Acidicapsa ligni: one gene and its partner. The main gene of each other region encodes a partner of the protein of the gene in region 2 in a complex. Links are inferred from orthologs where the notes say so. Each region holds a gene or a part of one and is shown on either strand. Other genes may lie near its edges. The genes, in order: tsaE and tsaD.

The links.
Region 1: the proteins of tsaD (region 2) and tsaE are in contact, whole or in part, in a crystal structure (PDB 6N9A), measured with the Thermotoga maritima proteins. The link is inferred for Acidicapsa ligni from one-to-one orthologs. Residues at the interface, in WP_004082750.1 of Thermotoga maritima: Cys10, Asp11, Arg49, His50, Leu82, Gly84, Gly135, Gly136, Glu154, Thr155, Leu156, Asp157, Asp158, Ser159, Glu162, Asp165, Lys166, Arg169, Leu170, Tyr175, Lys213, Thr214, Leu217, Tyr218, Gln221, Arg222, Asn324; in WP_004082108.1 of Thermotoga maritima: Leu37, Gly38, Lys46, Lys57, Val59, Lys60, Ser61, Thr63, Phe64, Thr65, Leu66, Met67, Val69, Pro71, Tyr82, Arg83, Leu84, Asp86, Asp88, Phe89, Asp93, Ile128, Asp130, Glu131, Arg134.

The regions. Positions count from the first base shown.
Region 1 is NZ_JAGSYG010000005.1:70,038-73,352, reverse strand. What follows is about bases 58-3,057. They hold tsaE (tRNA (adenosine(37)-N6)-threonylcarbamoyltransferase complex ATPase subunit type 1 TsaE), read right to left. Parts: upstream 1,786-3,057; coding sequence 1,330-1,785; downstream 58-1,329. Other genes in these bases: OHL19_RS17185 (NAD(P)H-hydrate dehydratase), read right to left, coding at 1,782-3,057; OHL19_RS17195 (trans-sulfuration enzyme family protein), read left to right, coding at 69-1,217. In the rest of the region: more of OHL19_RS17185, read right to left, coding at 3,058-3,315. UniProt on the Escherichia coli protein: Required for the formation of a threonylcarbamoyl group on adenosine at position 37 (t(6)A37) in tRNAs that read codons beginning with adenine.
Region 2 is NZ_JAGSYG010000001.1:1,281,971-1,285,168, reverse strand. What follows is about bases 79-2,961. They hold tsaD (tRNA (adenosine(37)-N6)-threonylcarbamoyltransferase complex transferase subunit TsaD), read right to left. Parts: upstream 2,204-2,961; coding sequence 953-2,203; downstream 79-952. Other genes in these bases: OHL19_RS05105 (CCA tRNA nucleotidyltransferase), read left to right, coding at 2,260-2,961; OHL19_RS05115 (carboxypeptidase-like regulatory domain-containing protein), read left to right, coding at 79-940. In the rest of the region: more of OHL19_RS05115, read left to right, coding at 1-78; more of OHL19_RS05105, read left to right, coding at 2,962-3,198.

The DNA of each region.
Region 1 (3,315 bases), on a different replicon or contig from region 2:
GCCTTCATCAGCCATAACAAGTCGGCCACGATAAGCTAAAGAGTTGCCACCCAGCGCCAGGAGTCTTCATGTCTGAACACAAATACGCCACGCTTGCCGTCCATGCCGGACAATACCCCGACCCACAGACCGGATCGGTCAATGTCCCCATCTATCTCTCATCGACCTTTGAACTGAACGGCATCGGCAGCGACAAAGGCTGGGACTATTCGCGTGGCGGCAATCCTACCCGCGACCGTCTTGAAGAAGCACTTGCCGCCCTTGAAGGCGGCGCAAACGCCAAGGTCTTCGGCAGCGGCATGGCTGCAATCACCGCGCTCGTCGCACCGCTGCATACCGGCGATCACGTCATCTGCTCGCACAATGTCTATGGCGGCACGGCACGGCTTCTCGATCAGGTCATTCAGAACTACGGCATCCAGATCGAGTATGTCGATCTCACCAACCTGGATGCTCTCGCCGCAGCACTCAAGCCCTCCACTAGGCTGGTCCACGTCGAGACGCCGACCAACCCGCTGATGCAGCTCACCGACATTCGTGCTGTATCCGAGCTTGCCCACAGCCGCGGAGCCGAAGTCAGCGTCGACAACACCTTCTTGTCGCCCGCCCTGCAAAGCCCCCTGGCGCTCGGAGCGGATATCGTCATGCACTCGACGACCAAGTTCCTCAATGGACACTCCGACGGCCTCGGCGGTGTCCTGGTCGGCAGCAAGCCGGAACACGCAACTCGCTTTCACCTGATTCAAAAAGCAATGGGCGGCATTCTTTCGCCATTTGAAAGCTTCCTCGTCCTCCGCGGCATCAAGACGCTGCCTCTGCGTATGAAGCAGCATGAAGAAAACGGCCGCGCCCTTGCCGAATTCCTCTCGACGCACCCAAAAGTCCAGAAGATCTTCTATCCCGGCCTCAAGTCGCATCCGCAGCACGAGCTCGCAGTACGTCAGCAGAAGGGCTTCGGCTCCATGATGACCTTGGAGCTGGGCTCCCGCGAGGCCGTCGGACGCGTCCTCGGTGCGGTCAAGCTCTTCCTCAATGCAGAGTCGTTAGGCGGCGTCGAATCGCTGGCCTCCCACTCCGCCACCACAACCCACGCCGCGCTCACCGAAGAGCGTCGTCAGGCCATCGGAATCACACAAGGCCTGCTGCGTCTCTCTGTCGGTATCGAAGATAAAGACGACCTGATCGCCGACCTGACCCAGGCTCTGGCAGCAGTCTAAGCTCAACCGCAAAAAGCCCGTCTGCACTTCGATATCTCATGTATATCGAAGTGCAGACGGGCTTTTACGTTTCTCTGCCTATATTGCCCTGCCTATATTTCCCAGGCAGGATCTAGTTCAGCCTTACCACGACCTTGCGCGTATCCCCACCCTCTGAAGTGATGGTGATCTCGCCGTCAGCACGCTTGCGGATGCTCTTGAATTTTTCTCCCCACTCGATCAGCACCAGCGCATCCGGGGTCAGCATCTCATCCAGCCCAAGCGAATCAAGCTGGCGCTCGGCATCGAGCCGATACAGATCAAGATGCAACAGCTTGATCGGCTTGCCATCCAGTGAGCCGGAGTATTCATGGACCAGCGTGAACGTTGGGCTTGTGACCTCATCCGAGTCAGCAGCTCCAAGCGCGGTCGCGATTCCCTTGACCAGCGTGGTCTTGCCCGCACCCAAATCGCCCGTCAGAATAAGCAGCCGCGGCGGCGTAAGCAGAGCCGCCAATTTGCGCCCGATGGCGATGGTTCCTGCGCTGGATTTTGTCTCGTATTCGTGGACCGTGGGCTCTTTGCTCATCTCACTCCTGGAGTATCTAAACCGCCAAAATCGGCGGGTAATCCCTGCAACCAACCATACCCGGAACCGAGACGAAAATCATAGGAAAACGGGCGAAAGCGAAACGCTTTGTCGAGATAGGCCAGCGAATCCGTCGCCAGCAACGTGTGCTGATCATGTTGGCGAACCGTGATGTCCGCCGCCAGCCCATGTAAGTAGACAGCCGCTTCCACCGCCCGCTTAGGATTCTTCGGATGCTGGCCGAGCAGGCTGGCGACAAAGCCCGTCAGCAAGTCACCGCTGCCCCCCTTGGCCATTCCCGGATTCCCGGTCGTATTCACCGCCACCGAACCATCTGGATGCGCAATCAGCGTTCGAGCCCCTTTGAGCACAAGAATCACGCCGTATTTGGCCGAGAAATCGCGGGCGACCTTCAGCCTGTCCGCCTGCACCTGCTTCGTCGTCAGCCCGGTCAGCCGCGCCATTTCGCCAGGGTGCGGAGTCAGAACCATCGTCCGATCTTTCGCCAGCTCGATCAGCTTTTCCGGCTGCCGTGCGATGGCGTTCAAAGCATCGGCATCGACAACAGCCGGAATACGCGTTGCAGCCAACAGGCCTAACGCAAACTCGACTGCCTCGGGGGTTTCGCCAAGGCCGGGCCCGATGGCAAGAACCGTGATCTTATTCAGCAGCGTTTTGAGATTTTCAGCTTCCAGATTCTTCGCCGAAATCTGCCCGGTTTCATCTGCAATTAGCGCATGCGTCATCAACTCCGGCGCGAGCGCGGCCACCAGCGAAAGCACAGATGGAGACACCGCAGCCGTAACCAGGCCAGCGCCCGTTCGCAGAGCTGCCAGCGCGGTCATGCCCGGCGCGCCCGATTTACCCGGACTGCCGCCGACTACCAGCACATGGCCGTACATCCCCTTGTTCGAATCGACCGTGCGGACCGCTTCTGTAATGGCCTTGGCCGAGCCCGTCCATCGAATATTCAGGCTGGAAACGATTGTTTCTTCAGACGAGCCAATGGATGCTACGACGACCGGCTGATACCAGTAGCGCGTAAGCTGGCTGAAAACGTGGGCCGGCTTGGGAGCCGTAAACGTAATAATGGCGTCTGCGGGGAAAGATAGAAGCGGCTTATTATCAGCATCCGTCGGCTGAAGCTTGACTTCGTCCGCATCCCAGCCAGACGGCAGATCGACTGCCAGCACTGGAGACTTGGCCGCCTGCAGCCAGTTCAGTGCAGCCAGCGGAAGTCCACGCAGGGGCGGTTTGAAGCCCGTGCCGCAGATAGCGTCAAGGACGAGATCAGCCGTAAGCGCTTCAGAATGCCGGGCAAAATCATCCTCGCTCAGGATCGCCTCCGCTGCCAGCAAGTCCAGATGCTCCGTCAGCCATTTCCACGCCGTCGCCGGTTCATCATGCAATCCGGCTGGATCCCCGAGCAGCAATACCGTTACCGCGCAGCCCGATTCAGCGAGCAGGCGAGCAGCTATCATCCCGTCGCCACCGTTGTTCCCACGTCCGCAGAGAACAGTGATGCATCTG
Region 2 (3,198 bases):
TGCCAGTGTTCATGCAAGTATTCAGGGCACTGTCGTCGATCGGGATCACGCTGTGTATGAAGGCGTCCGGATCACGCTTACCCAGGTTGGCCCGGCTCTGTCGCCGGAGCGCTCGACGACATCCGACACGAATGGCCATTTCAGCTTTGGAGACGTTTCTCCTGGCCCATTTGAACTCACCGTTTCGTCGAACGGCTTCACTACGCAGAAGGTTTCCATCCTGCTGCATGCCGGTGAAAATTATGCTGCTCCCGAGATTGTGCTGCCAGTCTCGGCAACGATCAGCGAAGTGCGCGTCACCGCATCCCGCGTAGAAGTCGCCGAGGAGCAGCTCAAGGAAGAGGAAAAGCAGCGGGTTTTCGGAGCTATTCCCAATTTCTACGTCATCTACGCTCCCAACGCGCCGCCACTCAACTCCCGGCAAAAATTTCATCTCGCTTGGAGATCGTCGATTGATCCATTCACCTTTCTAGCTACAGCAGGAGTGGCAGGAATCCAGCAGGCCAACGATGATTTTGACGGCTATGGGCAAGGTGCAAAGGGCTACGCGAAGCGCTACGCGGCCAATTACGCCGATGGCTTCATCAGCAATATGATCGGAGGCGCGATTCTGCCATCCCTGCTCAAGCAGGATCCGCGCTACTTCTACAAGGGTACGGGGAGCATTCGCTCGCGCGCGCTCTATGCCATTGCCAACGCGGTCATCTGCAAAGGCGATAACGGGCGCTGGCAGTTCGACTATTCCGGTGTCATCGGTAGCCTGGCGGCAGCGGGGATTTCCAATATTTATTACCCGGCGATCAACCGCAACGGAGCGGGCCTGACCTTTGAAAACACACTGAGCGGCATCGGCTTCAGCGCGGTTGGCAATCTTTTTCAGGAATTCCTGGTGCGCAAACTAACGCCGAAAGTGCCAAATTATGGACTGTCCAAGCCTTAGGTAATCCGGCGGCTATGCCAGGGTCAGCCGCGGATTTGCTTCCAGATCCCATCCTGCGAAATCTCCTGCGAGAAACCTAGGCCAGGCCGCTGCTGCAATCATGGCTGCGTTGTCCGTGGACATGGCCAGCGTGGGAAATGCAACAGGAAGACCGCGCTCCGCTGCCTCGGCTGTGAAGCGCACGCGCAGTTCACGATTGGCTGCGACGCCTCCGGTCACCAGCACGCTGGCTGCGCCGATCGCCTCGGCTGCGGCGAAGGTCTTCTTCAGCAGATTGCCAACGACTGCGTGCTGGAAGCTCGCGATGAGATCCAATGTTTGCTGATCGCATAGCGACCGGGCATCGCGCCATGTAGGCGTCACACCGGAGCCGATCATCTCCATCAGCGTCCGCTGCCGTGCGTCGCAACTGGCGCGGAGTCCGTGGACCTCTACATAGCGCAGGACCGCTGTTTTGATCCCTGAAAATGAAAATAAAAAGTGCCGGTCAAGATCGGCGATAGGAGCGGTCTGCGCGCCCTTGGTTCGCGGCGTTTTCCCTTCGAGATGCGCTTTCACTTTGATCTGCGTGAAGCCGAACGGAACCGCTGTCGGGTTGCCGAACTGGGCCAGGTTGTCGATCCACGGCCCTCCGGGATAACCGAGCCCGAGCAGCTTGGCTACCTTGTCAAACGCTTCGCCTGCTGCATCATCGAGCGTGCGTCCAATCAACGAGTACTGCCACGCGCCGATCTCCGGACCGGCGGCTGGCGGCTTGGCCAGAAAAAGATGCGTATGCCCGCCGGAGACGACCAGCGCCAACGCGGGCATTGGCAAACCATTTTCGTCTGAGTTCAGTGGAATTGGTTCACCTGCGCCGGAAGCGGCATGAAGCCGCTGCCGCTCCTCAAGCAGCACTGCGTGGATATGCCCCTCAAGATGATTCACCGCGATCAGCGGCTTACCCAGCGCAAAGGCGAGTGCCTTGGCGTAGGTTATTCCGACGAGCAATGCACCTGCCAGGCCTGGGCCGCTGGTGACGGCAATCGCGTCCAGATCGGCCAGGCTGTAACCGGACGCAGCCATAGCCGAGCGGGTAATGGGCACGATGTTGCGAAGATGCTCGCGGCTCGCCAGTTCCGGCACAACGCCGCCATAGGGAGCGTGCGTCGCAATCTGCGAAGCCACGATGGACGAGCGCGTCTGCGCTCCACGCTCGACTACCGCCGCTGCCGTCTCATCGCAGGACGACTCAATCCCCAGAATCAAACCACTCCTACTCATTCTTCTAGTGTAGCGACCGCGAACACTCGCTCGCTGTAACCTAAGAAACAGCCGTTATGTTGCCCATCAATCCACAATTCGCTGCTGCACGGGCTATCCTGCGCAAATTGCATGAGGAGGGCCACCAGGCCTATCTTGCCGGAGGCTGCGTTCGCGATCTACTGCTGGGCCGAGAGCCCAAAGACTATGACGCGGCTACGTCGGCTACGCCGGATGTTGTGCTGGATCTCTTTCCGCGCACCTTTTCGGTTGGCGCTCACTTCGGCGTCGTGCTGGTCGCAGATGAAGTTGATGGGCAGTCTGTTGTAACCGAGGTTGCTACCTTCCGGCATGACGGAGCTTACTCCGATGGCCGTCGTCCGGATGCTGTTCGATACACCACCAGCGCGGAAGAGGACGTTCAGCGTCGCGACTTCACCATCAACGGACTGTTGCTTAATCCGGAGAAAGTAGCAGCGAATGCAGACCTGCGCGCTGCTGTTCTGGATTACGTTGGCGGTATTGCCGATCTCGATGCTGGCGTACTCCGCGCCATTGGGCAGCCTGAGCGGCGCTTTGAAGAAGATCATCTGCGCATGTTGCGCGCCGTGCGTTTTGCCGCGCGTTTTAAGTTTGAAATCGATCCACGGACGCAGGCTGCAATTCGTTCGCTGGCGCACAAGGTCGCGGGCGTCAGCCTTGAGCGCGTGCGTGAAGAACTGACGCGCATGTTGACAGAAGGCCACGCCCGCCGCGCTTTTGAACTGCTTGACGCGACAGGCCTGCTCATCCACGTGTTGCCTGAGGCTTCCAGGCTGAAAGGCGTTGCGCAGCCGCCGCAATATCATCCCGAGGGCGATTGTTGGATTCATACGTTGATGCTGCTTGATCAGCTTGAGGCGGGATGCTCGATGACCCTGGCCTGGGGCGCTTTACTGCATGACATCGGCAAGCCTGCGACCTATCAGCCGCCAGCTAACCCGCAGGATCGCATTCGTTTCAACGGACACGTCGAG